Linked DNA regions of Gemmata obscuriglobus. The protein of the gene in region 1 interacts with the protein of each later gene in a pairwise test. Links are inferred from orthologs where the notes say so. Each region holds a gene or a part of one and is shown in the gene's direction. Other genes may lie near its edges.

What was found.
Region 2: the proteins of GobsT_RS34505 (region 1) and rsfS interact in binary tests that used the Escherichia coli proteins (3 or more experiments, as listed by UniProt). The link is inferred for Gemmata obscuriglobus from one-to-one orthologs.

The regions. Positions count from the first base shown.
Region 1 is NZ_CP042911.1:8,320,825-8,335,861, forward strand. The notes cover bases 3,775-6,710. They hold GobsT_RS34505 (ATP-binding protein), read left to right. Parts: upstream 3,775-4,613; coding sequence 4,614-5,807; downstream 5,808-6,710. Other genes in these bases: GobsT_RS34500 (hypothetical protein), read left to right, coding at 3,775-4,592; GobsT_RS34510 (DUF5682 family protein), read left to right, coding at 6,030-6,710. Outside these bases: GobsT_RS34490 (pentapeptide repeat-containing protein), read left to right, coding at 53-2,548; GobsT_RS34495 (hypothetical protein), read left to right, coding at 3,118-3,468; more of GobsT_RS34500, read left to right, coding at 3,471-3,774; more of GobsT_RS34510, read left to right, coding at 6,711-8,459; GobsT_RS34515 (VWA domain-containing protein), read left to right, coding at 8,611-9,792; GobsT_RS34520 (TIGR03009 domain-containing protein), read left to right, coding at 9,876-10,820; GobsT_RS34525 (WD40 repeat domain-containing protein), read left to right, coding at 10,919-11,824; GobsT_RS34530 (WD40 repeat domain-containing protein), read left to right, coding at 11,846-12,895; GobsT_RS34535 (WD40 repeat domain-containing protein), read left to right, coding at 12,923-13,840; GobsT_RS34540 (WD40 repeat domain-containing protein), read left to right, coding at 13,867-14,724; GobsT_RS34545 (DUF1349 domain-containing protein), read right to left, coding at 14,739-15,037.
Region 2 is NZ_CP042911.1:6,630,799-6,645,735, forward strand. Bases 12,102-14,937 are described here. They hold rsfS (ribosome silencing factor), read left to right. Parts: upstream 12,102-13,227; coding sequence 13,228-13,647; downstream 13,648-14,937. Other genes in these bases: GobsT_RS27720 (phosphoglycerate dehydrogenase), read right to left, coding at 12,102-12,792; argS (arginine--tRNA ligase), read left to right, coding at 13,825-14,937. Also shown: GobsT_RS27680 (glycosyltransferase family 2 protein), read right to left, coding at 90-1,028; GobsT_RS27685 (glycosyltransferase family 2 protein), read right to left, coding at 1,148-2,119; GobsT_RS27690 (NAD-dependent epimerase/dehydratase family protein), read right to left, coding at 2,134-3,075; GobsT_RS27695 (sulfotransferase family protein), read right to left, coding at 3,128-4,399; GobsT_RS27700 (glycosyltransferase family 2 protein), read left to right, coding at 4,553-5,323; GobsT_RS27705 (hypothetical protein), read left to right, coding at 5,402-7,033; GobsT_RS27710 (ABC transporter permease), read right to left, coding at 7,114-9,963; GobsT_RS27715 (ABC transporter ATP-binding protein), read right to left, coding at 10,781-11,707; more of GobsT_RS27720, read right to left, coding at 11,782-12,101. UniProt on the Escherichia coli protein: Functions as a ribosomal silencing factor. Interacts with ribosomal protein uL14 (rplN), blocking formation of intersubunit bridge B8.

The DNA.
Region 1 (15,037 bases):
CCCGCGGTCCCAGGGAACCGAACAAACAGTCGGAGCCTTGAAAGGTTTGCCCATGGCGAAGGCAGCGAAAGCAGCAAAAGCGAAGGCACCGACCGGCAAACTCGCCGGGCAGAAGGTCGCGCTCGTCGGCAAGTTCTGGTCCCAGCAGACGGAACTCGAACAGGCGATCAAGGACGAGGGCGGTACGCTCGTGGATGGCGAGCAGGCCGCTCCGGACATTGTGGTTCAAGGGGCAGGGACGCGCGGCAAGCCGCCCGCCGCCGTCGCGAAGATCCAGAAGCAGCACCCCAGCGTGCGGGTGCTGGATGCCGCGGGCTTCTACCAGCTCGTTCTGCCCACGGCCGACGAGTTCCTTGCAATTCTTAAGGGGCCGCGTCGCGATCACCAGTTCTGGAGCCGGATGCAGTCACGACTCAGCGTCAGCGGCGCCACGCTCGACCTGGCTGGGACGGACTTCCGCACGATCGAACTCGCGGAGGCGACCCTGTACCGCATCACCCTCGACGGCAGCGACTTCCGCAATTGCTCTCTCAGCAACGTGTCTTTTGACAAGATTAAGGGAGCCAAGTTCGACGGCGCCCGGTTCACCGAAGGCTCGTTCTCGGACGCCGAGAATTGCAGCCTTAAGAACGTCAAGATGGATGGTGTCCGCTGGAACCCAGCGGAGTTCGTGCGGTGCGACTTTTCGGGCGCGACGCTGAAGATCCGCACCGGAAGTTTCACCCGCGCGACCGATTGCACGTTCAAGAAGACCGACCTTAGCGGCGCGGAACTCGAGCAGTCGCACTTCGGCGGGTGCGACTTCACCGGAGCGGATCTGTCGCACGCCAAGCTGCAAAAGACCGATTTCACAGCCGCGAACCTCGCCGGCGCGACGTGCGTGGACGCCGACCTGCGCGGTACCAACTTCACAAACGCGGACCTGCGTAAGGCCAACTTCCGCGGTGCGAACCTCGCCGGGGCGGATCTCACCGGGGCGAACGTGGCTGGGGCCGACTTCACCGGCGCGAACCTCACCGGGGCGAAGGTGGACGGCCTCGACGCCTCGAAGGCAAAGGGCTTCGTTCACAAGCCGCCCCGCGCGGTCGGCCCGAACATGCTCGAACTCGCGAAGGCGGCGAAACAATCCAAACAGCTCACCGCGTCGATCGAGTTGGGGCTGACCGGAACGGAGCACGTCGAGCTGCACGCGTCGCTGCGCAGTTACGGCACACACCAGTACCCCGGAGGGGGGTACATGCACTACCAGCCCGAGCGCCGGCACACGTTCAGCTCTTCCGTAGACGCGCCGACGTTCGAGCAGGGGATGCTCAACCTCGTCGATCTCTGGTCGAAGGGGGCGCCGCGGCTCGGTTCGATCAAAGTCGAGAGCAAAAAGTGCCCGCTGAAGCCGAAAGAGCTGCTCGCGCTGGCCCGTGCCGCGTGGTGCGAGGCGCTGGAGGTCCCGATCCCCAGCGCCGACGAATGGGCGCGGCAGGAACAGGCGCAAACCGCGGCCGGCGACAAGGTGCGCGAACAAATGTTGACGGACCTGCGCGGCGGTAAAGCCGGGGTCGCCCGGTTCAACGCCCGCACCGACAAGGAGCGCGAGGCGCTCGGCTCGCTTCGCGACACGGACCTCAGCAACGAGAAGCTGGCCGGGGCGCGGCTCAACAACCTCGACTTGCGCGGGGCGAAGTTCGACGGCGCGATGCTGAGTGAGGCGTCGTTCTCTGGCTCCCAGATTCAGGGCGCGAGTTTCGCCGACGTACCGGCCCGTAAGGCGAATTTCGCGAGCGCCAGAGCGGCCGACGCGGTGTTCCGCGGCGCGATCCTGGCGAACGCGAACCTGCGGGCGGCTACGTTCCTGCGGACCAACTTCCAGAACGTCGATCTGACGGGTGCCGATTTCGCCTTCTCCGACCTGCGCGGCGCCGACTTCACCGGCGCGACGCTGAAAAACGCCTCGTTCTCTCAAGCGAAGTTCGACGCCGACACCAAGTTCCCGAAGGGCCTGACCGCGCCCGAAGGCGCGAACTGGGTCGGGGAAGGACCGCACCCCGGGAAAGTGGTGCCAGCCGTCGCCCTGGCGGTCGCGGGCAGCCTCGATTTCGACACGTTCCTCAAGGAACTGCCTCGGAAGGTAGATCCCTCGCGGATCGAAAAAGCGGCGGATATGCTCAAGGCGGAACGCTTCCAACTGTTCGCCGACGTGACCGACACACACCTCGTGGGCGTGGTCAAGAGCCAGTCGTACTCGGACCTGGTGTATTCGTGCCGGCTCGCGAGCGACGGCACGTTCTGCTGCGGCACGCAGAACCTGAACGTTTGCGGCGGGCTGAAGGGGGCGCTGTGCAAGCACCTGCTGGTGCTGGTGGTGGGGCTCGCGAAATCCGGGAAATTGGACCCGGCGGCGGCGGACAACTGGGTGACGGCGAGTAAGGCGCACAAGCCGACATTGAACAAGGACGCCCTGAGTGAGACCTTCTTGAAGTACAAGGGCGCGGAAGCCGGCGAGATCGACTGGCGGCCGACGGAGACGGTTCCCGAGGACTTCTACGCCATGTGATCGACTCCGCGAAGCGCGAGCGCTCCAGAACAGGTGCGTGCCATCAGCCGTTTATCTCCACGGCACACGTTCCGCGCGAGTTCGGTGGGCGAAGCGACACAGGATCGGTGATTGGTTCCCTGATACGCGATCCGTTACTGGTGTCTGTTTTGGTTTTGTCTTTGTGGCACAGACATTCCTGTCTGTGCGGCCTTCTCGCGCCGCACAGACAGGAATGTCTGTGCCACAAGAAACAGACACCACAAGCCGGACCGTGAATTAGCTCGGTGGTGCCAGTCAGCCGCTTGAACAACTTGGTGGCCCGCTGGGTCGGGGAGTGGACAGGAAGCGGCATAAGAGTGCCGTCGAGCTGGTCCGGAAGTGGCACAAAAGTGACTCGCGGCAGCAGCCCGCGAACGGCTCAACGGCGGTTACGCCCGACTCATTCGAGTGCCCTTGTTGTCGGCCCTGTTGGTGTAAGGTTCTGGTGCGAATAATCTTGTGTCGTAACGGCGGGCGTGACCGGGTGTAACGTTTCGTGTCGGCGCGGGGCTGCGACGACCGTAGAAAACGGACAAAAGGCCGGACCGATGGACGAAATCGCCGAACTCCGCGACGCCCTCGACCGGCTGCACGCCGCGATGGACGACCTCGTGGTGCGCGGGGTGCGGGCCGCGGGTTCAGCCCACCTCGCGCGCCTGACCTCTCTTCGCGACGAGTTCCGCACCGCCGGCGCTGAGCACTTGGCCGAGAAGCTGACGACGCTCGTCGATGCCGTACAGGCCGGCGAGCGGTCCGCGGCCGGGGCGCTCATGCGAGCGGTCACGACGTTCCGGCTGTTCGACCGGATGCTGACGCTCGAAGTGGCCCGCGGCGTCCTCGCGCCGCCCCCGCCGGCGCCCGAGTTCGGCGACGAAGACGCACACGAAGAGGACGCCTAGCCGTGCTACCGCCCGCCGCCGACCGCCCGAAGCTCCGCGCCACGCTCGACCAACTGTCGATCGCGGTCGAAGAACTGCTTCTCGGCGGGCTCACCACCGCCTCCGATGCGACCCGGCAGACGCTCGCCGGGGCGATGCAAGAGGCCGCCCGGATGCGGCTCCTGCGCCTCGGCGGCACGCTCCGCGTCGCCACCGACGAACTCGGCCGGTTCACGCGCCAGGAGAAAACGTTCTCGCGCCGCCGGTTCACGTTCTTCCTGAACCGCGCGTGGCTGCTCAGCCGCGGGATGATTCACGCGCTCGACGCGAGCGACGAGAAGGAGTACGACCGCCTCACCTGGGCGCCGCCGTCGCAACCGCTGCCCGCCGTCGAGGTGGTGAACCTTGGGGTCGTGAAGAAGGTCGCCGAGAACGCGTTCGCGATGTTCGAGTTCCGGCTGCGGGCGGTCGCGGACGCCGGGCCGATCAAAGCGGGACAGAAGGTGAGCTGGTCCACGGTGTTCCCCCTGAAGAAGGACCAGGACATCCCGCCGGAGGGGTTCCTCCACCTGCCGCAGAAGCAGAAGTTCTCGCCGTTCCTGTTCCTCGAACGCACCAGCCTCAACGTCACGAACGCGGCCGTGTCGGGCGACGAGGTCGGCGGCTGGAAGCTGTCGCTGACGGACCAGAGCACGGTCACGGTGGGCAAGCCGTTCGCGCAGTGGGACCGCTACCTCCAGTGGTCCGCGCCGGCCGCGGCGGAGCGCCTGGCGAAGCACGCGGCCGGGCCGCTCGACCTGGACACCGAGCTTCAGGAAGAGGTCGTGATCCGCGACTACGACATCGGCAAGCCCGGGGACGGCGACGAACCGGGCCAGACGGTGTACGAACTGACCGCCGGGCGGCTGAAGCTCCACGCGGTCGTCGGCGCGAACCCGGAAGGCAAGGCGCTGCGGGCCGCGTTCGAGGAGGTGCGCAAGGCGAAGGTGCCGAACCCGCCACTGTTCGGCGTGATGCACTACGAGCGGTGCCGGCTCGTGCTCCAGCCCCTGACCACGTTCGCCGGCGGCCCGGACTACATCACGATCTCCAAGGAGAACGTGAACAAGGCCGCGCTGCTCAAGGCGATGAACTTTACCTCGTAACCCGAACCTTCTGCGCTCAACATGGCCAAGAAACCCGTACCCGCCGCCCCGACACCCGCGCTCGCGACCGCCGCGGGGCCGGCGCCGACCGTGACGCCCGACACCGTGCTCCGCGAGCCCGCCGAGCGGCGGTACGCGGACCAGCTCGAGGCGCTGCGCCAGAACGACGCCGACACCCCGCCGGCCAACTGGAAGCTGTCGCCCCGCGCGGTGCTGGCGTACATCGTCGGCACGCCCAAACCGCTCAAAGCCACCATCAACGGTAAAGCGGTCGAGGTGCCGATCACGCGCAAGTTCTTCGGCGACGACGGGATCGTGGAGCGGTCGATCGTGACGCTCGCGTCCGAGCGCGCGCTCCTGCTGGTCGGCGAGCCGGGCACCGGGAAGAGCTGGCTGTCCGAGCACCTCGCCGCGGCCATCTGCGGCACGTCGCTGCTCACCATCCAGGGCACCGCGGGGACGACCGAGGAGCAGATCAAGTACTCGTGGAACATCGCGCAACTGATCGCGCACGGGTACAGCCCGCAGAACATGGTTCCGTCGCCCGCCGTGATCGCGATGCGGGCCGGGGCGCTCTTCCGCTTCGAGGAGCTGAGCCGCGTCGTGCCGGACGTTCAGGACGCGCTCGTGTCGATGCTGTCGGACAAGGCGGTCGCGGTCCCCGAGCTGCCCGACAACGCGATGGTGTTCGCGAAGCCGGGGTTCAACATCATCGCCACGGCCAACACCCGCGACCAGGGCGTGAACGAGCTCTCGGCCGCGCTGAAGCGCCGGTTCAACTACGTCCACATCCCGATCGTGGGCGACCAGAAGACCGAGGTGAAGATCGTTCAGCAGCGGTCGGCGGAGCTGCTGGAGCGGTACAACCTGCCGGCGAAGCTCAGCCCGCCGGTGATCGAGCTGCTGGCGACGGTGTTCCGCGAGATCCGCAACGGCAAGAGCAGCGACGGGGTGAGCATCAAGAAGCCGAGCACCACCCTCTCCACCGCCGAGGCGATCGGGGTGGCGCTGGACGCGGCGCTGCACGCCCGGTTCTTCGGTGCCGGCGAGGTGGGGCCGGCGGACATCGCCCGCAACATGATCGGCGCGGTGGTGAAGGAGGACCAGGATGACAAGAACGCGCTGAAGGAGTACGCGACCGTGGTCGCGAAGAAGCGCGGCGCGAAAGAGAAAGCCTGGAAGGAGTTCCACGACGCGCTCGTGGAGCAGTTGTAGGAGGGGAAGACAGTTTTACAGCCCACTGTCGTCGGGCAGGTCCGCGTGTTGGAACTCGAGGGGCAGTTGTGGGCAGGAAGGCAGTTTTTGACAGGATCAACAGGATTGACAAGATAAAGACCAAGACAGATTTCTTTTGTTTTTAAATCCTGTTTATCCTGTTAATCCTGTCAGAAACTGCCTTCCTGTTCTCGCACTCAGCCCTCTGCGGTGAACACTCTTATGTCTTCATCTTCTGCTACTTTGACGGACGCCGGGCTGGACCCCGCCGAGATCGCGCGGCGCGTCGACGCCGTGTTCGCGGACCCGCTGTACTGGTTCCCGGTGCGGCACCACTCGCCCACCACCGCGCGCCACGTCCAGAGCGCGATTGCCGCGCGCAGGCCGAAGGTGATCTTCATTGAGGGGCCGTTCGAGGCCAACGACCTCATCCCCTTCGTGACGGACCCGGCGACCGCGCCGCCGGTCGCGATCTACTCCTCGTACCGCGACGACGACAACGTGCTGGGGCTGAACGGCCACGTCAGCCCGGCGGCCGACATCCCGGCCCGGTTCGCGGTCTGGTACCCGCTCACGCCGTACTCGCCCGAGTACGTGGCGATGAAGACGGCGGCGACCGTCAAAGCGGCCGTGGTGTTTATCGACCTGCCGCACTACGCCCGCGTCGAGCGTCACGTGCCGGAGCCGCAGGGCCAGCAGCCGCCGCGCGAGGCGCCCAGCGTCGCGCCCGACGAGGACCGGCTCATCACGTCGAGCGGGTTCTACAAGCATCTGGCCGAGGCCGCCGGGTTCAAGAGCTGGAGCGAGGCGTGGGACACGCTGTTCGAGAACCCCGAGGGGACCGATTACGAGGCGTTCCGCCGCGAGCTGGCGACGTTCTGCGCCGCCGCCCGCGCGACCGCGGACCACGCCGCCGAGCACGCCGAAGGCACCGTCGAGCGCGAGCGGCACTTCCTGAAAGTGATCGCCGACACGCTCGCCGCGCGCAAGCTGAAGCCCGCGGACGCGATGGTCGTCTGCGGGGGCTTCCATCTGTTCCTCGACCGTGACGACAAGGCCGCGCCGCCGCCGTGTCCGGAGGGGACCGTTTACACCACGGTCGTGCCGTACTCGTACTTCCGCATCTCCGAGCTGTCCGGGTACGGGGCCGGGAACCGGGCGCCGCAGTTCTACCAGACGTGCTACGACCTCACCGCCGCCGGGCGCGCGAGCGACATCGCGATGGAGCACGCCATCGCAGTGCTGCGGACGATGCGCAAGGGCGGCGACCCGCTCTCCACCGCCGACGCGATCTCGGTCACGCACCACGCCGGGATGCTCGCGCGCCTGCGGGGCCGCGCCCACCCGACGCTCGACGACATCTCCGACGCGCTCGTCACGTGCTGCTGCAAGGGCAACCCGAACGAAGAGGGCCGGAAGCTCCGCGACGCGATGGACCAGGCCGGGATCGGCAACCGGATCGGCAAGGTCACGTCGAAGATCGGCCGGCTGCCGATCGTGAACGACTTCCACGCGCAGATCGCCGACCTCGAACTCGGCGAGGTGCTCGGCAAAGAAAAGAAGATGTCGGCGAAGCTCGACAAGCGCGACCCGCTCGCGGCGCGGCGGTCCGCGTTCCTGCACCGGGTGTCCTACCTGAAGGTGCCGTTCGCCGCGATCACCGGCACCGGCGGGGACTTCTCCGGAACGCTGTTCCGCGAGGAGTGGCACCTCAAGTGGGACCCGCGCACCGAGCCCGCGCTGATCGAGCAGAACCTGTACGGCGACACGGTCGAGTCGGCGGCGCTGAACCGGCTCCGGGAGGCGCTCGCCGAGGCCGGGAGCAGCGCCGGCCAGACCTGCGCGCGGCTGCTCGAAGCGGTCGATATGGACATGCCGGACCTCGTGTCCGCCGCCGAGGACGCGTGCGGGCCGGCGGTCGATACGGACCCGTCGTTCGCGTCGCAGGCGACCGCGCTCCAGTACCTCGGCCGACTGGAACAGTACGCCGCGTTCCGCGGGCTGCGGCGCGACGTGATCGCGGAACTGCTGAACCGCTGCTTCGACCGCGCGTGCTTCGCGCTGCCCAACGCCGCCAACGTGCCGGAAGAGGAGCAGCAGGGCGTCGTGGACGGCCTCATCGGGCTGGCCGAGGTCGTGCTGCGCGACGGCGTGCGGTACGACCGCACCCTGTTCGCACAGGCGGCGCAGAACGCCGCCGCGCAATCGACGGTCCCGTTCCTGCGCGGAGCGTTCCTGGGGCTGCTGTGCGAGATCCGGGTGATTGCGCCGGGCGTGCTCGCCGCCGAGGTGTCGAACCTGGCGCAGGCGTCCACGGAGGTGATGGTCACGGCGGGCGACCTGCTCGACGGGATGCTGGCGGTGTCGCGCACGTCGCTGATGCTCGGCGCCGACGCGCTGGTCACCGCAATCGACGACCTCTTGAAGGCCGCAGAATGGGACCCGTTCCTGGTGATGCTTCCGCGGCTCCGGGCGGCGATCGAGCGGCTGTCGAACCCGCAGAAGGACGCGCTCGCGGCGACCGTCGCGCGGCACTACGGGCTCGACGGCTCGACCGACCTGCGCGCCGTCAGCGGGAGCCTGGGCGCGACAGCACTGGTGGCCCGGCTTGATGCCGCGGTGGCCGCAACATTGCGGAACTGGCCGTTGTGATGAAGACATGTTTCACCGCAGAGGGCACGAGAGGGCGCAGAGAGAAAGAAGGCTCGGCTTCATCACGCCGTTTCTCGTTTTCTCTCTGCGCCCTCTCGTGCCCTCTGCGGTGAAAATCGGCCTTTCGAGTGCGACCATTGGGAGCGCGAACGTGACAACCGGTAACGAGAGCGACGCCGGTCCAGTACCGGCCGACCCGCACACCCTCGCGCGCTGGCGCCTGGTGCTCGGCAAGACCGCCGAGCAGCACGGCATCAACTGCGGGGGCGACGGCGACGCCGAGCGGGTGGAAGAGCTGGTCGGGTTCCTGTTCGAGCCCGGCGGTGATGGGAACGGTGGCGGCCGGGGCGGGCGCGGGCGTTCGGCGTCGCGCGCCGGCGGCAGCGGCGGCCCGCAGCTCACCGTCCCGGACTGGGTGGACGCGGTCAACGAGCTGTTCCCGAACCAGTCCAAAGAGGTGATGCAGCGGGAGCTGGTCAAGCGCCGCGGGATCGCGGAGCTGATGGAGAAGCCCGAGCTTCTGGAGAAGATCGAACCGAACCTAGAGCTGGTGAAAACGCTGCTCACCCACCGCGGGCTGTTGAACGAAAAGACCCGCGTACTGGCGCGCAAGATCATCGAGCAGGTGGTCGAAGAGCTGAAGCGGAAGATGCAGGTTCAGGTCGAGCAGGCGATCACCGGCGCGATTCGTCGGGATCGGCACTCGCCGCGGAAGGTGTTCCGCAACCTGGACCTCAAGACCACGCTGCGCCGGAACCTCAAGAACTACAGCGCGGAGAAGGGCAAGCTGCTGGTCGATCAGGTGTACTTCTACGCCGCCGAGCGGAAGAAGAAGCCCTGGCACGTGATCGTGGTGGTGGACCAGTCCGGGTCGATGCTCGAGAGCGCGATCTTCTCCGCGGTGATGGCGAGCATCTTTGCCGAACTGCCGGCCGTGAAGACCTCGCTGGTGCTGTTCGACACCGAGGTGGTGGACCTGTCGGACCAGGTGGGGCAGCCGGTGGACGTGCTGCTCTCGATCCAGCTCGGCGGCGGCACCGACATCACGAAGGGGCTGATGTACGCGAACGAGCTGGTGCGCCAGCCGCAGCGTACCATCGTCGTTCTCATCACGGACTTCTACGAGGGCCGACCGGAGGCCGATCTGGTCGCGCAAACGCGGCTGATGGCCGACGGCGGGGTGCGCATGATCGGCCTGGGCGCGCTCGGGTACGACGCCCGACCGTCGTACAACAAGGACACCGCCGGGAAGTGCCGCAAGGCCGGGATGGACATCCTGGTCTGCACGCCGGAGAAGCTCGCGGAGTGTATGGCACAAATCATCCGCGGCTGATCTTTCAAGTGTCGGAGTGGCGGGTATAGTCTCACGCCAGCCGCGGGCGCGCCGGACGCGTCCGTACCGAATCGGAGGTGCGCGTGCGCTCAGTCGCCATTCTCTTCGCCATTTCGCTCATCGCCGCCTGCCCGCCGCGGCGCGGGCGGGTTGTGTACGTCCCGCGGTGCCCGCAACCTGCGCCGGTGGTCATCAGTGACCCCGTCAGCCCGCCAGCGACCCAGGTGGAAGAGCCGGCGAAGCCCAAAACGGCCGAAAAGCCCGCGGAGCCCGTTGCCCCGCTGGTCGCGGAACACCTGAAGGCATGGGAAGAGAAGACCGCCGCACTGACGAACGTCCGGGCCGAGGTCGGGCTCACCCGCACCGACAACGTGAGCCAGAAGTCCACAGCCTACAGCGGGCAGGTGCTGTGCATGAAGCCCAACTGTGCCGTTCTGCGCCTCAATAATGCCGCGGACAAAACTGGCACCGACTACGAGGCGTACATCTGCAACGAGACGGCGGCGTATTGGTACAGCGGGCTCGCAAAGACGGTGACCGAGTTCAGGCGCCCCCCTGCTGATCAGGCGGCAGACGCGGTGCCGGATGATAACCCCGTCCGTCGGTGGTGGCGGTCACGCCTGCACGAACCGGCTCAGCTCCTCCAGCGCATTCCGCTGCAGTTCTTTACGCGCGTCAAGGCGAGTGAGCTGCAAGAGCGACTCGACATCTCCGTCTACAAGACCGACGAGAATTACATCTACCTGGACATCAAGCCGCGGCTCGGCAAGGACCAGCACGAGTTCAAGCACCTACGATTGGCCCTGTACGGCACGGGACCGGCTACCGCAAAGGTCGCCTACCTGCCGGCCCAGGTGTATGTGCTCAAGCCGAACGACGACACGGAAGTGTGGAAGTTCACAAACCCCCAGGTGGATCTTCCGGGCGTGGAGCCGAAGCACTTCCAGTACGTCGAGATCAAAGAGGAAGGGTGGAAGCTCTTCAAAGCCGATGGAAGTACGAGTGAGACCGAGGAGCCGAAACCGTAGTGGGTGTAGTGCCGCGGTCCGAGGGCGGGTGCCCTCGGGGCTACCGTGAGGGCGAAGGGCGCTCCAGGCTGTCGAGCGCGGCTCCGGTGAGGGTGGCGATGCGGGTTCTCGACGCGGGCGCGAACGGGGCCGGGGCGGTGTGCTTCTCCCCGGATGGGCGAACCCTGGCCGTCGGCGACCGGGCGGTCGTTGTGTTCTCGCTGTTCGATGACCGACGCTTGCCGGTCCGGCTCCGGACCGGTGCGGTCCGCCAGCTCGCCTTTCACCCCCACCGGCCGCGGCTGTTCGCGCTCGCCGGTAACGACTTCCGGGTCGACGACATCGACGGCAGCGGCTTCCGCCCGCGGTTCCAGCGCCTAACTTACGCCGATCGGTTCGCGCTCGGCACCGACGGCGGTGCGGTGCTCAGCGGGCGGTTCGACCTGGAGCGGAACGGTTCCCGCCTGCGGCGGTATGCTGATGTCTCCAACGCGATCGATACGGACTGGCCGGCCGACCCGACCGGCGACGGGAACCTGCACTGGGGCCTGGCCTGGGTTCCCGGTACCGACCGCTTCGCGGTTGCGGAGTGGGAGGGCGAGTTTCCCGAATACCGCACCGCCGTGACCGTCCGCGCCGCGGCAACCGGCGGGGTGGTCGCGAAAACGGTGTGGGGCTCGTCGGCCTGCACCCTGGCGGCCGCGCCGGACGGGACGCTGATCGCGGCTGCGAAAGCGGTACTTGCGGCCTGGCCCGGGGGCGACCTCGCCCGCCCGCCGCGCACGATCGCCAACGACAGCCGGAAGCACTTTACGGGTATCGCGTTTCACCCGTCGGGCCGGTACCTCGCGGCTACCAGCAACGACGCCACCGTGAAGCTGTTCGACACCGCCGCCTGGGAGGTTACGCACACGTTCACTTGGGCCGTCGGGCGGATGCGGTCGGTCGCGTTCTCGCCCGACGGCGCGCTGGCGGCTGCGGGTAGCGACACCGGCAAGGTCGTGGTCTGGGACGTGGACCTCTGACGTGGTACCGTTTAAATAACGATGTTTACACTCAAATCCGATCTGGCGCCGGAGAGCGGTTCACGGAGACCGGCCCGGCTCGCGTTCTCGCCCGACGGTACCGCTCTGCTCGCGTCCGTCGGGGATCGCGTTCAAGTGTGGCCGCGGTGGCTCGACCGGACGCCGCGCCCGGTGGTCACGAATGAGGGCGCGCTGGAGCGGGTGGCGCTGAACCCCGACGGATCGCTCGTATACCTCTATCGGTCCGGGAACAGCTTCACCGACGTACTCACCGTCGCCACCGGGACGACCAAGGGGGCGGGGCTACCTAAGGATGCCCCGTCGTGGGCGCATTTCGACGCGACCAACGGGTTCTTTTTGGTGTCCCACGGGCAGGGTTGGCTCACGCGGTACGACTACGCTCCGGAACTCAAGAAAAAGGTGCGCAAAGCGTGGGCGCTGGCGCGGTACTCCGAAGACACCGGCCGGCACCGCCGCCCGCTCGGGTCACACTACTGGTTCGGTGCGATTTGCGGTCCGGGCGGTGTCTTCGTGGCTCTGGAGTACAAGTTCGGTGGTGGCGAACCGTTTCACGGTCTCACCGTGCGTTCAGTGGCGGACGGTTCGGTTGTGTTTCACCGCGCGCTCAAGTCGAACGAAGCGAGCAAACTACTCGGTAAGGCCGGCATGGCGCTCGCCGTCCACCCCACGGGCGGGTACATGGCATACCCGGACGGTCCTGACGTGCGACTGCGGGCGACGGCCGAGGGTGTGAAGGTGCGGGCGAAGGTTCCCGTTCTGAAGAAGCCCGAGGCAAAACAGGCCGCGGCGAAAGCCACCGCGAAAAAGGCCAGAAAGCCCAAGCCGCCGCCGGAGGTGACCGCAGTGGCGTTCAACCCCGCGGGCACGGTTCTGGCGGCGGCAAGCGAGAGCGGGGCCGTGACGCTTTACGACACGCAGTCGTGGAAGGCCGTCGGAGCGTTCGACTGGAAGATCGGGCCGTTGCGGGCCGTGTGTTTCAGCGCCGACGGAACCCGGGCGGCGGTGATGAGCGACGACGGAACCGTCATGGTGTGGGACGTGGATGTGTGACCCGAGGTCGGAACCGGAAGAGCCGTCGTGCGCATTATTCAGAGTTCCACCTCGCGCCCGCTGGACCGACTCACAATCGGCCCCGGCGGCTTGATTGTGGCGGCTTACAGTCAGTTCACTGCGGCTGGCGGCGCGGAAGCGTGGGACGCGAGCACCGGGGCACCCGTGTGGAGAATCGCGTTCGAACTGGATGCGTTTCGGTACTGCTCGTTTTTGCTCGGCGGTGCGTACCTCTTCGTCTCCAATTTCGAGTGCGATCGGCTGTTCGCACTGCCTCCGGGAAGAGAACCCGTTGAAGTGTCGCAAACGAAGGGGGGGAACGAAAATGCCGCTGCTGACGACCGGGTAATTGTGGCGCGGGGGGGAGTGGCCCCGGCCCTGTCGTGCTGGGGCGTGCCGGACATGAATGTCCGGTGGGTTCGCGACCGTGAGGACCGCTGGAACTCTGACACGTATTTTGGCTCGGTTGCTTTGGCTCCGACTGGAAACCGGTTCGCACTTTCCGTTTACGAAGGGCTCGCGTACCCGAAGCAATCCGTTCAGGTTCGCGACGCCGCGGGCGGCGAACTCCGGGTGTCCGTTCCGATGGATTCGGCGAGCCCGGTTCGACAACTCGCGTTCACTGCCGACGGGGTGAAACTGCTGGTTCGTACCGATAGCCGCAAGGTTCAGATGTGCGACGCGATCACCGGCGCTCCCGTGGGCGAGTTGGTTCACCCCGGACGGTCGTTTGTAACCGGTATCGCGGTTCACCCCGGCGGAACTGTCGCATGTACCCGAAACGATGGCACGGTCACGCTTTGGGACACTGAGAAAGGCAAGCGGGCCCGCACCTACGACTGGAAGGTCGGGAAGCTCGTGTCGGTAGCGTTCTCGCCGGACGGCGCGCTGGCCGCGGCCGGCACCGAGGACGGCAAGGTGATCGTTTGGGACGTTGACCTCTGACCGCCCGTCGCACATATCATGAGCGGATGCTGATCTGGAAAGCGCACTCGCGGCCCATTGATGCGCTCGCGTTCACCCCCGACGGGCACGCGCTCGCGCTGAGCGGATACTACCTGGCGTGCAAGCTCATCGACCCGATTACCGGCGCGCGGCTCTGGACCGCAGAAACCAACTCGGCGGTCGGGCTGTCACTCGCGTTCGTTCCCGACGGCGTGTTGTGTCGGCAAGGCGGGCTGTCGGTGCTGGACCGGAACACCGGGGGCGAGATCCGACGGTTCGGCGACCGTTGCCAGTCGTTCGCGCCGGCCCCGGACGGGCGCGCCGTGTTCGTCGCCGGCACACGTAATGATCGTCTGGGTCGGTACGATCTCAGCACCGGAACCGCGGGCGCCGAAGTGGAACTCGCGTCCGGGGCCGTCAACCGGCTCGCGGCGTCGTCCGACGGGAAGTGGCTCGCCGCGGTCGGGTGCAAGCGGTTCTATTTACTGGCGGCCGACACCCTCGAAGAGCGAGCGAGCGAATCGCACCGGGCGCTGTCGAGCGGGTCGTTCGCGCTGGCCCTCAGCCCGGACGGGCGGTTTTTGGTTTACTCCGCCGGGCGCGAGATGTTCGTTCGCGAAGTGCCGGAGTGCCGCGAGATTGCTGGGGTGCAGTTGGCGGCGAAACCCTTCATGGACGCCGCGTTCAGTCCGGACGGACGGTCCCTCTTCACAGCCAGCAAAGAAGGCGCGGTGCGGGTGTACTCGACGACCTCGTGGGAGCTGGAGAAGTCGTTCGATTGGGGGATCGGCCCGTTGCGTGCGATCGCCGTTTCGCCGGACGGAACGCGGGCCGCGGCGGCCGGGGACGCCGGCCGCGTGGTCGTGTGGGATCTGGAAGTGTAACCGCTCCTCCGGGATCACTTCTTGAGGGGCGTGATCGTGAAGCCGTCGAACGTGGCGTGCAGTTTCTGGCAGGTGCAGTGGTTCAGGTACACGGAAACGGTCACCTCGTCGGGGAAGTCCAGCTTCTCGCCGAACGCCTGCGGCGCAGCCCACTCCTTGCCATCAAGGCTGTACGACACGGTGACGGTCTTGTCTTTGCGCGTGACCTCGAAGTGAACGGTTTGCCCCTGCTCCACCTCCTTCAAACTGGTCCCGCCACCGCCCTGCCCGTCAATGAACCGGTCCGTCCACACGGACCGCTGCGGGGCGGCAT
Region 2 (14,937 bases), 1.7 Mb from region 1 along the record:
GCGCCAGTCGGTTCTCCGCGCGGGCCAGCGATTTCGGCAGTACCGGTAGCGCTCACGTTGAGGGTCCGTACTCTTGGGGAGGTGAGAGCCTACTCCATCCGCGAACCGGGTGTCAACGCGGGCCGCGCGAGGCGGTTCCGGACGGCCCGCACGAACCCGCTCGCGTTCTTGCGTCGGGCACAGTTGATCAGCCTCGTCAGCGCCGCCAGGCTCTCCCGAACCGGGCGCCACCACGGTCGGCGTATCACGATTTGCCGCCCCGGCGTGCGAACGTCGAACGAATGCCCGACCGCGGCGAGCGTCGCCCGCCACTCGCCCTCCGCGGTCGAATTTGTCCAGCCCTCGATCACCGCCCGCAGCCGCAGGGCGAGCTCTTTTCGCTCTGGAAGGAGTGCGTCGAACAGCGGCGCGTCGAGAGCGAGAACCGCGGGATCGGACATGTACACCACCCCGGCTTCCGGGTGCTGCACCGCGTTGTCGTGCTCGAAGATCACGTCCGGCAGGTACACGATGCGCCGCTCGCCCAGCACCGCGAGCAGATTGAACGCGTCCTCAATGTGATCGTCGATCCGGTAGCGGTGATAACAGGGCGGACAGATGCCCCCGGCCAGTTCGCAAAACGCACGCGACACCAGGGGGAACACGCACAGGTTGTCGCGCATCAGGGTGTCGTTGACGTGAACCAGCGCGAACGGGTCCGGGAACCGCCGCAGGCAGCCAAAAACGAGAGCGTCCCAGCCCGGCGTGCGGGCGGTCACGTCGTCGTTCAGCAGCATGACGTAATCGCCGGTCGAAGCTTCGTAGCCGGCGCTATTGAGCGCGCCCATCGTGCGGCCTGGCGGAACGACCACGTGCCGCACCTTCAACCGCGGGTGGGTTACCGCACTGGCGGGATCGTCCGCGTCGATCACAAGAACGACTTCGAGCCGCTCGGGGTGATAGGCGGTCGCCGCCACGCTGTCGAGCATGCGGCGCAACTTCGCGGGCCGTCCGCGCGTCGGAACGATCAACGAAAGGCACCGTCGCATGTCGCGTGCTCGTGATGAAACAGCCGCAGGCGATTTTGACGGGATCGACAGAATCCCGTCAAAATCGCCTAACTCAGCGTCCTATAAATCCCGTTTATCTCGTCAACGGCCCTTCTCGCTCAGGCCATCAGCGGGTCGACGTTGAACGCGCGGCTCAGGCCTTCGTAGTGGAACAACTTTGCGTGCGGAGTGATGACGGTTACCCGCCCGGCCGCGCCCAGGCGCCGGCACAGGTCGGCGTCGTTGAGCGAGTCTTGCAGGTCCTCATCGAACCCGTTCGCCGACTCGAACACGTCCCGGCGCACGAGCAGGCACGCCGCGGTCACCGCGGGAACGATCCGCATCACACGCAGCTCACCGTTCTCACCCACTGCCTCTGCCGGCTCACCGCGGTACGGATGGACCCAGGCCCCGTCGCTCCGCGGGAACAGCCCTGCGTGCTGAATGGTCCGGTCCGGGTACAGTAGTGTCGCGCCCACCGCGCCGACCGCCGGGTCCGCCGCGAGAACCAGCATCCGTTCGAGCCAGCGGCGCGTGATGACTTCAGTGTCGTTGTTCAGAAACACCAGGTGATCGCCGGTCGCCTTTCGCACGCCGAGGTTACACAGCCGCGAGAAGTTGAACGGCTCGTCGCAGCGGACCAGTTTGATGTTCCGCTGCGCGCTGATGCCCGCGAGCAACCGAGCGGTACGCGGGTCCTCGCTCCCGTTGTCGACCAGCACCACCTCGGTCTTCTTGTAGGTGCTGCGCCGCAGGCTCCGCAGGCAGTTGCGGAGCAGTTCCGGGCGGTCGCGGAACGGGATGATGATGCTGACCGTTGCGTCCGGGACCGCGCGTGCCCCCCCCGTGTACGGAACGGCCAGTTCGGTAACGACCTTCGGCACAACGGCCGGGTGCGGTACGAACCGGCGCACGAACCGCCGGACGAACTCCGCCGCCCGCGCGACCTTCGAGTTCTCGCGCCCGGTCAGCTCGTTCTGGAGCAACTCCGCGCGCTGCCACTCGGCGTGGTAGCGCTGGTTCAGCAGGTGAATCAGCCCAGCGTAGGGGTTGCCCCCGCGGCGCCGCTTCCGGGACGTTCGCTCGCTCATTGTCGCGGCTCCATTCAGGCGTTCTGGAACGGACCTTTCGACAGCATCCGGTAGCCTTTGATCAGTTCGCCGATGCCGGCCTCGAGCGAGCGCTGCGCCTCGAACCCCGCGGACTTGAGCCGGGCACTGGAGACGATGTAGTTCCGCTTGTCCGGGTCCTCCCCGATCGCGGCGAAGTGGATGTAGAACTTCGGCACCTGCTTCTTCACCGCGAACGCGAGTTGCTCCTTCGACAGGTTCGCGGAGTCCAGGCCCAGGTTGTACGGCCGGTTCGACATCGCCGCGCCGTTCCGGATCGCGTGAATGAACGCGTCGGCGACGTCGCGCACGTGGACGAAGTTCCGCTTGAAGTCCTTCTCGAACAGCACGATGTACCCGTCCTTCACGGCCGCGTACACGAAGTGGTTCACGAGCAGGTCGAGCCGCATCCGGGGTGACATCCCGAACACCGTGGCGAGCCGGAACGTGACCGCGTTCGGGCTGTCGAGCAGCAGTCGCTCGGCGTCGCACTTGGTGCGGCCGTACAGCGAGATCGGCTCCAGGGGCGTGTCTTCGGTGCACAGCGTCGCGCCGGTGGTGGCGCCGTAGCCGCTGTTCGTGTTCGGGAACACCACCAGTTGGTTCGGGCTGCGGAGCTTGTTCAGGAGCCGCACCGACTCGAAGTTGACCGACTTCGTCAGCGCCGGGTCGCGGTCACACGCGGACGCCCCGACGATCCCCGCGAGGTGAACGACGTGGTCCGCGTCCTTCAGCGCGGCCCGCATCGTGGCCTCGTCGCGCACGTCGCCCTTGACGAAATCGAACGCGGGGTTCGCGCACAGGTGGAACAGCCCCTGCCCGGCCCCGTAGGTGAGGTTGTCAAGTGCGGTGACCGCGTACCCGGCGCTCAGGAGGTGCTCGCACAGCACGCTGCCGAGGTAACCGAGCCCGCCGGTGACCAAAACGCGCTCGCTCATCCGTGAGTTCTCCTGGAGGGTGGGAGAGTTTAGGCGCAGGAAATCGCGCGATTCAAGCCCACTTCACCGGAGCGGCCCGGCGAACGCGATGCAGTACGCGGCGGGCGAGTGAGGGACGGCGCGCGACCGCCGCCAGTTCCGCCGCGAGCGCGTTCAGCTCCGCCACCTGTGTGCCGAGGCGGGCTATATCCGCGCGGGCGCCTGCCAACGCGTGCTCCAGCGTTCCCCGGTGTCGGGCCGCATCCGACAGAACCCGATCGGTGATCCGCTCCTTAAGCTCCGCTAGCGTCGGGGCGGTGAGGCACGCGCCGGCGGCGATCAGTCTCTCTCGGGCCACGTCATCAAGCAGCGCGCGCGGATCGGCGGGCTGCGCGACGGCGTACAACCCGCCGCGGCAGAACACCACGTCGTGGCCACGGTAATCGGTGAGCACAAAGCGGCACCCGGTCGCGAACACTTCCTCCTGGGCGAGCACGCCGGCGAGGTATGCGTCTCCCGCGCCGAGGCTGAACGCGGCGGGCGGCTCGGCCGGCAAGTCAGCTGGAGCCGTAAGCGCCGCCCGCCACTCGGGCGGAACGTCCAGTTCGAACCGGTCCCGCAGGAGCGCCTCCAGTTCGAGCGTGCGGGCACGGAGCAGCCCGCGCAGTGTGGGCGCGAGCCGGTCCGGCAGGACGCCAGGCGGCCCTTCCAGAATGCGATCGGCGACAGGAAATCCGGACAGGTCGACGTTCGGGTCAGCTCCAAGGAACGCGAGCACGGCGCGCAGCAGGTCCGCCGGGCGAGACGCGATCGACTCGTAGAACCCAACGAACATCTGCTCGCGAGGGAACACCGCAGACCACCGTCGGAGCTGCCCCAAGTAATCGCCCCCGACCAGCGGCCAGTCGTGCGAGAAATTCGTCCGCCACTGCTCGTCGGTCGCCGACCCGGGACCGCTCGCGGCGAAGTTGGCCTCGCAGTACCGGTGGTTGTGTTTGGCGTGGGACCACGCCCGGGCCACCGGCTCCCGCATCAGGAACACCAGCCGCACGTGAGGCAGCAGTTCCCGGATCTGCCGAATGCGGGCCAGCGGAAGCGCCGCGTAGGACGGTGACGCCTCCCCGGCCCGGCGCGAACCGGCATGGACGAAATGGTCGCAGTACCAGCCGAAATCGAGGCGCTTGTACAGCGAGCTGAAGTACTTCACCTCCTTGACTTCCGGCACGAAAAGGTCGGGGTGACGGCGCAAATTGTCCGCAAGCCACGTGGACCCGGTCTTGGGCGGCGAGATCACCAGGAAATCCGGCCGGCGGTAGCGGAACAGGTGGTGCGGATCGGTCGGCATACCGGTAAGTCCCCTGGTGCGGGCACGCGGACGTTACACCACAGCCCGCACGCCTGACAAGATCGCCCCGGCGGTTGCCGTTGACCCGCCCCCGCGCGGCACCTATAAACCGCCGCCCTTAACGCACCCCGGATGCGGGCGAGGTCCGAACCGATGGCGACCACCGAACTGCTCCCGCGCCCGACCGCCGCCCCGACCGCGCCTGCGGTCCGGCGCGCGTGCTCGGTCACCCTCGTCGTGCCGACGCTCAACGAGATCGTCGGCATGAAGGCGATCATGCCGCGCATCCGGGCGGCGTGGGTCGATCAGGTGATCGTCCTGGACGGCGGCTCGACCGACGGCACGGCCGAGTGGGCGCGCGAGAACGGCTACGAGGTCCACGTCCAGAGCGAGCCCGGCATCCGCCACGCCTACCGGGAGGTGCTCCCGAAGGTGCGCGGGGACGTGATCGTCACCTTCAGCCCGGACGGCAACAGCGTCCCCGAGCTGCTCCCCGAGCTGATCGCGAAGATCGACGAGGGGTACGACATGGTCATCGCGTCGCGGTACAAACCGCCCGCGAAAAGCGCCGACGACGACCTCATCACCGCGTTCGGGAACTGGCTGTTCACGCGCACCGTGAACCTCCTGCACGGCGGCCGGTACACCGACGCGATGGTCATTTACCGCGCGTACCGGACGCGAATCGTCCGCGAGCTGGAACTGGACCAGGACCGCTGGTACCGCACCCCCGAGTGGCTGTTCCGGACGCGGATCAGTTGGGAGCCGCTGCTCTCGGCACGAGCGGCCCGGCGCGGGCTGAAGGTGGCGGAGATCCCGGGCGACGAGCCGCCGCGTTTGGGTGGCGAGCGCAAGCTCCAGGTCCTGAAGTGGGGGGCGGCGTACTACTTCCAGTTCGTGCGCGACGTCTTCTGCTGGCGCTGACGGTGCCCCGGGCGCAGCGCCGTTAGCGCCAGCGATCGAACAGCCCGACCCAACAGCCCGAAACAAGGAGCGGGGCAGATGAGCCAGGAGCGGTTCGCGGAGTGGGTGTGTAACACGTTCGGACCGAAGGCGTTCCGCGACCTCGCGTTCCTCGCGGTGCTGTTCGCGTTCGTGACGGTGGCCTACGGGCCGTCGCTCAGGCACCCGCCCCGCGCGGACCAGTGGTGCTACCTCGCCGACACGGTCAACGACCACACGTTCCGCGACACGTTCCGGCACACCTACTCGTACAACCGCACCCGCCTGGTGGCCCCGGGCGACACCGACCTGTTCCGCCCGGTGCTGTTCGCACTGCTCGCGGCCGAAAAGGCGGCGCTGGGCGGCCACTTCGACTACGTCCAGGCGCTCGGCGTGGGGTTCCACGGCGCCATCTGCGTCCTGCTCCTCGTGGTCCTGCGCCAGACGGCCGGGCTCGTGCGCCCGCCCGAGTCGAAGAAAGAAGTCGGCACGAGCGGGTCCGACTGGCTCATGTACGGAACGGTCGCGTTCTTCGCGCTCAACCCGTGCGTGCAAGAGCTGGTCATCTGGGGCCACCTCCACGGCTACCTGCTGTTCCTGCTGTTCCTGCTCGGTTCGATCAGTTGCGTGCTGCGCTACGCGGCACGCGGGCGCGCCGGCAAGGACGTACAGTGGCCGCTGTACGGGGCGTGGGTGCTGGCCGCGCTGTCCGCGTTCACCTACGAGCTGGGGCAGGTCTACGCGGTGCTCGCCGGCCTGGTGCTCGCGGCCGAAGCGGCGCCGCGCGTCGGGAAGCCCCAGGCGTTCGGCACGTTCGCCGCGTTCGCGGCCGTCCTCATAGGCTACCAGCTCGCGAACCACATCGACCAGAACGTTCACCAGGGGCAGTACCAGCCCGAGAACCTGCACGCCGCGATCGTGAAAGAGGCGGCCACGCCCGCGACGCTCACCCACTCGGCCCGGTACGGTGTGTTCACGGCGGTGCAGCCGTTCTTCCCGTCGCTGGTCCAGACCTTCTACGGCGGGCAGCGGTTGCAGGTGCTCGAAACCGTGTGGACCGGGTCGCGGCTGCGGGTTCTCACGCCGACGCTCGCGGTGTCTTACGCCACCCTGCTCGCGGGTACGGTGCTGGGCGCGGCGGGGCTGTGGCGGGTGGGGCAGTCGCGGGCCCGGCTCATCTGCGCACTGCCGGTGGCGCTGTACGCCGTCTACGCGGCGATGAACGTGCTCGGGCGGATGAACATGCGGCCGCACTCGTGGATTCTGAGCGGCAACTCGTACTACACGTACTTCGCACTTCTGTTCGCGCTGCTGGCCGCGTCGGCCGCGTGGCACGCGACCGGGGCGTGGGCCGTCAACGTCCGGAAGGGGCTCGCCGCCGGGTTGGTGGCGCTGGCCGCTCTGGGGGCCGAACAGGTCTGGCAGGCCAACACGATGGTGGCCCGGGAAGAGCGCGAGTGGACGCGCGCGCTGCGGGCGGTGCAGAAGTTCGTGGACGCGCATGAGGACGAACCCGGGTTCAGCTTCGAGATCGATTACCCGTCGTCGGACCCGGTGCCGGTGGTCCACGGCGAGCGCATCACGCGGCTGGTGTTCGCGGAGTGGATGTCCGCACCGCAGCCCCGGTACCGGATCGCCATTCGCGAAGGGAAAGCCGTTCCGCAACCGGCCCCCGCACAGGCGGCCCGTTAGGGAACCGCGAGAAACCCCGTCCCGGGGGTCAGCGCACGCACGCTGCCGTCCGAGCCGCCAGTTCTTCGAGTGGCGGCTCGTCACCGCGGCTCGGAAACGAACATCGGCACCAGGAACACCATGTCCTCGGACCGCGGCCCGCCCGGGATCACGGTCCCGCCCTGATCGGTGCCGTCGGTGCCGACGCTCCACAACAGCACTTGGCCGGACCGGATTTCGAGCGACTGCTCACTCGGGCCGCGGCCCGGCCCGGGACCGGAACCCGGCCCCGTGCTGCGCGGGGGGCCGCGCAAGACCTCGCCCCTCGACACCCGGTACCCGAACGGCCGCCCGTCCGCATACGGGTCGTCGGGCAAGGCCCGCAGGTACGGGGTTGGCCCGGCCGTCAGGTCGGCGAGCGCCGCGGGGACGAGTCCCTTCTCATCCATGTGCGCGCGGACCGCGAGCTTCAGGATCAGGGCGCGGCGCGTCGCCCGCAGGACCCGGTCCGTTTCGGTCTGGTCCCCGCCCGACCGGTTTCTCACCAACAACAGTTGCGCCCCCGGGCGGCCGACCAGCAGCGCCGGGCTCGCCCCGAACAGGCCGTTCGGCTGGGGCTCGAACCCGAGGCTGAGGAGCCGCCGGGTGCGCTCGCGCTCCCACGGAACCGCCCACGCGAACCCGACCAGGTCGGCCTCCGCCGCCACCTGGTCCGGGTTGCCGCCGGGCGGGGTGAGTCCGGGCGTCAGCCACTGCACCGGCGCGCGCATCTGCTCGCGCAGCACGAACCGATCGGCGAGGTGGTGCGGGCGCATGTCCAGCAGCGGGGACGCGTCGCCGGCGGTGACGGTCAGGATCGCCGCCCGGAGTACCGGGGCCGGCCCCCGCGCGCCGCCCGCCGCCGCTTGCCGGTCCGCCCAGCCGGGGTACCGCTCCAGCCACCGCTCGGCCGCCGCGAGTGCCAGCCGCTCGACGTCCTGGCCGGCGGTCAGCGGCAGCACGCCGCCCCCGTTTTGCATGTTCCGGGCCAGCGCCACCACCGTGACGAACCGCTTCCAGAACGCCTCCGGTGTGCCGCCGGCCTGTTCCTGCAGCCCCCACGCCAGCAGCGCCACCGCCATCCGCCGCGCGCCGTCCAGCATCCCGGCGGTCGCCGCCGTGGTGCTCACCAGCCGGGGCGACTCGAACTGCCCGACCGGCTTCGTCGCCGCGTCTTCCGCGATCGCGTGCCAGGGGCGGTCCCCGGCCGGCAGTTGGGGCTCCGCGAACACCCGGTCCAGCCAGGCCGTGAACTCGGGGTCGCCCCCGGCCCAGCCCGACCGCACCGCCGCTTCTAACCGCTCCGCGGGGCGGGGCCGCAGGCGCACCAGGGCAGCCCCCTCGGGTCCCGTGTCGGCGTACTGAACCGCCCGCGAGTACCGCTCCACGGCGGACCGGAACTCGCGGCCCGCCACGTTCTCGTCGTAGGTCGGTAGCGCGGCCACGTAGGCCAGGTCGTCCTCACTGTCGGGGCGGTCCGGCACCTCCAGCACCCGGAACCCGATCCCGGCGACCAGCGCCGCCAGCGCCGCCCCGGTCCCGGCCCCGAGCCGCACCAGCGGCCCGCGCCCCAGGAGCCGGTCCGTGGTCCACGGGCGGACGACGAGCCGCCCCGTCGCGACCAGCGCGAGCGCCGGGAGCCACACCTGCCAGTGCCGCACCCCGCCGGCCAGCAGCGACGGCCCCCAGAGTGCCGCCAGGCACCCGCCGACCACCACCGCGACCCCGCACGCGACCACCAGCTTGCGGAACACCAGGCCGCACACGTGCCCCGCCGCGAACCCGTACACCGCCGGCACCAGCAGGTACTTCCACGACTGCGGCCCCAGTTCGTCGAACAACCGGTCGCGCAGCGCCACGGCGACGAGCCCGCGGCCGTACCCGAACCGCATCTGGCCCTCGGCCACGGCCCGCACCACCGACGGCGCCAGCAGGAGCGCCAGGAGCCACGCGACCAGGGCGAGGTGCAGCCCCACCTTCACCGCCCACGCGCGGCCGACCGGGAGCCGGCCCTCGGCCCAGAACCCGCCCGTCCGGTGGACCTGTTCGTCGCCGAACGCGGTCACCCCCGCGAGCGCCCCGGCGGCCAGCGCCAGGCCGGGCCACACGAACAGCGGTTGCGCCTCCGGGACCAGCAGCGCGCACCCGAACGCGAGCGCGAACGCGGACAGCACCGCGGCGAGCAGCCGCGTCTGGCGCCAGCCGAGCCACAGCAGCGCGCGGAACCCGGGCGCCCCGCGCGCGCTTCCGGCCCGCCGCGCCCGGTCCGGGGCCGTGAACCAGCGGGCCGAGAGGACCAGCGGGGTCGCGATCATGAGCGCCTCGAACACCAGCCACCCGGCCGGGCGCGGCGGCCCGCCCCCCGGCGGCGCGAACGCGAGGCTGATCGGTATCAGGTAGACGAACGTGGCCAGCACCGCCGCCGGCACCGCGAACCCGACCGAGCCCAACGTGGTGCGCGCGAGCGTCGAGCCGAACGTGCCCCAGACGAACGCCAGCAGCCCGTACACCACGAGCCGCGCGGCGAACCCCGGCGGCGCCAGCCCGAGGGCCGCCGCGATGGCAAGCAGCAGAACCGTTTGGACGAGCGCGAGTACGACCCCGGCGACCACCTTGGCGCGCCACAGCCGCGCCCGGGAGCCCGGGAGCACTTCCAAAAAGGTGATGGTCCCGGCCTCGCGCTCGGCGGCGAACAGCGCGCCCCCGCACACCATCCCCGCGGTGACCACGAGCATGAGGGTGGCGACGCGCCCCAGCCCGAGCAGCCCGACCACGTCCAGCGGTCCGGCGCCGGCCTTGGGCGGCTCGCCGAGTACCGCCGCCGCCGCCAGCAACCCGCCCCCGAGTACCACCAGCGTGGCCCCGATGAGCCACTGCTCCCGGAACTCCTTCCACATCACAGCTCGGATCATCGGACGTCCTCGCTTTCGGACGGCAGCGGTCGGGCACCGGTGCGGGTCAAGGAATCCGACCGGAGCGGGAACGGGCTTCCCCGCTCACGGAGGTGCGGTCGGCCGGATCGTCGGCACATCGGGTATTTCCCCACCCTAATTCCCCCGCGCGGAGCTTCCGGAAGTCCGTGCCCGCCACGCGAGTGCCAAACGGAACGCCTCGGTGCCAAATTCCGTCACCACACGCGGTACTGCCGGCACGAGCCAATCGGACACAAGATTAATTCTCGCAACACCTTGCAACCCGTCAGGCGAACGCGACCGGGGCAACTACCGGGATGGCGTCCCGTGATTGGAACACGTGATTCGCGGGTAGCTGCCACCCAGCGAGCGGGTAGCGAATCGGCAGTCAAACGGCAGCGAATGTCCAGTCCGCGCCCCATCGGCTCCGGCGGCGCCCTCTCGGCCCTCTTCAGCCCCTTTCAGCACCGCGCGAGTCAACCACCACTAATAACAGATGGCAGCGGTCCGTGTTCCGATGTTGAGTGTGGGCCGCTCGCTCCGCGAGCGGGTTCCGTAGCGGCCAACAAAACCGATCGCTTCAACAGCGGCCTCGCGACCGCTCGCGGAGCGAGCGGACCACACTCAAGGCACCACACAGGCGACGGGAATCAACGCCGACCAAGCGGGCGGTCGTAGTCGCGCTGCACGTTTGACGAGCCGCGACCGCCAGGGAGCGGGATACGTGGAACCGCTCCCTGGCGGTCGCGGCTCGTCGGAACAGACATCCACAGTAGGGTTGTGTATCAGCGGCCGAATGCTCGCCCCACTCTACCCATCACTCCCCCACCTTCCGAACCATCGGCACCGCGCCGGCCTCCGGGGCCTTCGACATGAGCGCGGCGTACAGCTCTTCCAGCCCCACCGGCTGGTCCTCGAAGTCGGTCACGTCCGGCCGGTTCCGCAGCGCCGCCACGGCATCGGGATCGGGGTCGCGCACCAGCACCTGCCAGAACCGCCCGGTGGCCGAGCGCTCGAGCAGCGTCCCGAGGCCGGTCGGGTCCGGCGGCGAACCGGTGAACCGCAGGCTCAGCCGGCGCACCTGCTTGCGCACCTGTTCGAGCGTGGTGGACATGATCATCTGGCCGTCGCGGAGCAGCCCGACGTGCGTGCAGGCCCGCTCCAGTTCCGCGATCGAGTGGCTGGTGACGAACACCGTGCGGCCCGCCGCCGCCAGCTCGCCCAGGCTCGCCAGGAACTCGCGCCGCGTCAGCAGGTCGAGGCCGGACGTGGGCTCGTCGAGCAGCAGCACCTCGGGCTCGGGCGCCAGCGCCAGCGCCAGCCCGACCCGCGCGTACCCGCCCTTCGAGAGGTCCTTCAGGCGCTTGGACGTGTCCAGCCCCAGGCGCTCCGCGGCCGTCTGGAACCGCCCCAGAAACCCCGGCCGGTGGAACGAGGCGGTGAACCAGCCGATGTCCGCGACCGTCATCCAGTCGTAGAACCGCGGCCGCTCCGGCATGTACCCGACCCGGTGCCGCAGGTCCGTCGCCTTCGACCAGCAGTCGAGCCCCAGGATGGTGGCCGTCCCGGCGTCCGGCGGCACCTGGCCGGTGAGGATCTTCATCGTGGTGGTTTTGCCGGCCCCGTTGTCGCCCAGGAAGGCGTACACGGACCCGCGCGGCACCCGCAGGTTCAGCCCCTGAAGGGCGGGCTTCCCCCGATACCGCACCACGAGGCGGTCGATCTGAATCACGTCTTCGGACATTGGCAGCGCTGTCCCGGTCGTGCGGAAGGGTCCGGTCCCGTGGCGCGGCGCCCGCGCCGTCCAACGGCACGCCACTACAACCGGGCGAAGAACTTCTCTTTGACCTGCGCGTTGACAACCCACTCCTCGGGCCACTCCCCGGCGAGCAGCTTCACGATCGCCTGGGCGGGCACGCGGGCCATGTCCTGGCGCGACTGCTGGTCCACGCCCGCCGTGTGGGCGGTCAGGACGACGCTGTCGAGGCCGAACAGCGGGTTCGTCTTCGGCGGCTCGACCTCGTACACGTCGAGCCCCGCCCCGGCGATCGTCTTCGCCACCAGCGCGTCGTGCAGGTCCTTCTCGTGAACGATGCCCCCGCGGGCGGTGTTCAGCAGGAACGCCGACGGCTTCATCAGCGCGAGCGTGTCCTTGTTGATGATGTTCTTCGTCAGCGGCGTCTTGGGCACGTGCAGCGTAACGACATCCGACTCGCGCAGCAGTTGCTCCAGCGGGACGAACGTGACGTTGTGCGCCGCCGCGAAGGCGTGGTCGGGGGCGATCTCGGTGGCAATCACCTTCAGGTCGAACGGGATCGCCCGCCGGGCCACGGCCTTCCCGATGCGCCCCAGCCCGATCACACCAAGTGTCTTGCCACGCAGGTTCCCCACCGCCCGGCGCGGCCACAGCCCGGCGCGGATCTCGGTGTCCTGCTCGCGGAGCTTGCGCGCCAGCGCGAGCATCAGCAGGAAGACGTGTTCGGCCACCGCCTCCTGGTTCGTGCCCGGCGCGTAGCACACCGCGACCCCGTGGTCCGTCGCGGCCTGCAGGTCAACGGCGTCGTACCCCACGCCCGCCCGCGCGATCACCTTGAGGCCCGCCTCGGCGGCCTTCGCGATGACCTCGCGGGTGTAGGGCTCGCTGCCGGCGAGCGACGCGACGCACCCCGGCAGTTGCGCCAGCAACTCCGGCACGCTCATTTGCTGTTCGGTGAATACGTGGTCGCGAGGGGGATACTCAATAGCATAGCCCGCTCCGCGTAGAATGGGGCCGTAGGTGAACTCGATCTCGCGGAGCGGGGCCGGGGCGACCAGAACGCGGCGACTCATGATGGGGCTGACCCGGGAGAAGTCTCAGAAGGTTTGCGATCAGAATACGGAATCGTGTCCGGTCGTGAATCATCTAAGATGACGAACCCGCCCTTAGGAACCGGTGTCAGGACCGCCAAGCGGGCCGCGGGCGGATTCGCAGGCCGCGCGAGCGACCGGGTTCCGGGCGTTCGGGTTAGGGAACGAAAATACGGGCTGGGGCGCGCCTGACGCGCCGCATTCGGGGAATCGAGGCCATCTTGCTTGACCCATGACTTAAACCGGCTGAATATTACACACAAGAGGTGCGGGAGTTCCGCACCCGATATCAGCCGGCATGGCACGAACCCGAAACATCCCCCGGAGGAAGGGCCACGACAACGGTGCACCTCACACCCGTTGGCACGCGGAGAACCGACCCTTCGGAGGCCGTCACCATGCCCTGAAGGAGGCCACTTGAACACCGCCACGTTGAGCACGTTGAGCCCGGTGGACACGGTGCCCACCCCGACCGCGAAGCCCCTGAGCAGCGCCCTGCACCGGGCCTGTGTTGCCGCGCGAACCGCCGCCGACAACAAGGGGCGCGACATCGTCGTTCTGGACATGCGGTCCAGTACCCCCCTCTTTGATTACTTCGTCATCAGCACCGGCACCAGCCGCCGCCAGATCCACGCGGTGGCCGAAGAGACCGACGCCGCGCTGCGGGCCGAGGGCGACACCCGGCTCGGGATCGAGGGGTACGAGGCCAGCAAGTGGATCGTGCAAGACTACGGCGACGTGATGGTTCACGTGTTCGACACCGACACGCGCGACTACTACAAGCTCGAAGAGCTGTGGGCCGACGCCGTGAAGGTGGACTGGGAGCGCGAAGAGTAACGTGACCGCCCGCAGGAACTTCCTGTGAGCGTCCCTATAACGAACCTGTCGGCCGCGTCGCGCCTCTATCGGGGCGTCGGCGTTCGGCCGACAGTCGCTTTTCCGAACGCGAAACGCGAGGTTCGGAGCGCGAAACGAAAACCACCGACCGTCTCGCGTTCGGCACCACGCACCCTCATGAACCTGCTCACCCAACTTCGTTCGCTGTTCGAGCCGGCCCTCACGGGACTCGCGCCGGACCGCGCGAAGGTGCCGGACCTGCTCGGCGCGATCAAGCCCGCCGCCAACGCCGACAACGGCGACTACCAGGCGAACTGCGCGATGGCGCTGGGCAAGCAACTGGGCCAGAAGCCGCCGGAGGTCGCAAAGGCCCTCGTCGCCGCGCTGCCGGCCAACGACCTGCTGGAACCGCCCACGGTCGCGGGGCCGGGGTTCATCAACCTGCGCCTGAAGCCCGAGTTCCTCGCCAGAGCCCTACAGGAAATCGCGACCGACCCGAAGCTCGGGGTTTCGCCGGCCGCGAAGTCGAAGACGTTCGTGATCGACCTGAGCGGCCCGAACGTGGCGAAGCCGCTGCACGTCGGCCACCTGCGCAGCACGATCATCGGCGACGCGCTGGTGCGCATCCTGCGGTTCCTGGGCCACACCGTCATCGGGGACAACCACCTCGGTGACTGGGGCACGCAGTTCGGCATCCTGCTGTACGGGTACAAGAACCACCGCGACGACGCGGCGTTCGCCGCCGACCCGGTGCGCGAACTGCTGCGCCTGTACATCTTCGTGCGCAAGCAAGCGGCTCTGGCCGAAGGCGAGGACGAAGAGGGCGGCGCGGACAACCCGGTGATGGCGGCGTGCCGCGCGGAAACGTCCAAGCTCCACGCCAACGACCCCGAAAACGTCGCGCTCTGGAAGAGCTTCATGCCGGCGTGCATGGAGATGTTACGCCCGATCTACGAGCGCCTTGATGTGAAGATCGATCACGCGCTCGGCGAGAGCTTCTACAACCCCATGCTTGCGGGTGTGGTCGCGGACATGCTCGCAAAAGGCATCGCGGTCGAGAGTAAAGGCGCGATCGTAATCCCGAACGCGAAAGGCATCGTTCCCCAAACGCCCGAGGAGCAAAAGAAAGAGGAGCCACCGGCGATCATCCGCAAGCGCGACGGAGCCTTCACGTACACCACCACCGACCTCGCCACGATCAAGTACCGCGCCGAAACGTGGAAGCCGGACGCCATGCTTTACGTGGTGGGCGCCCCGCAGGCGCTGCACTTCAAGACGGTGTTCGCTCAA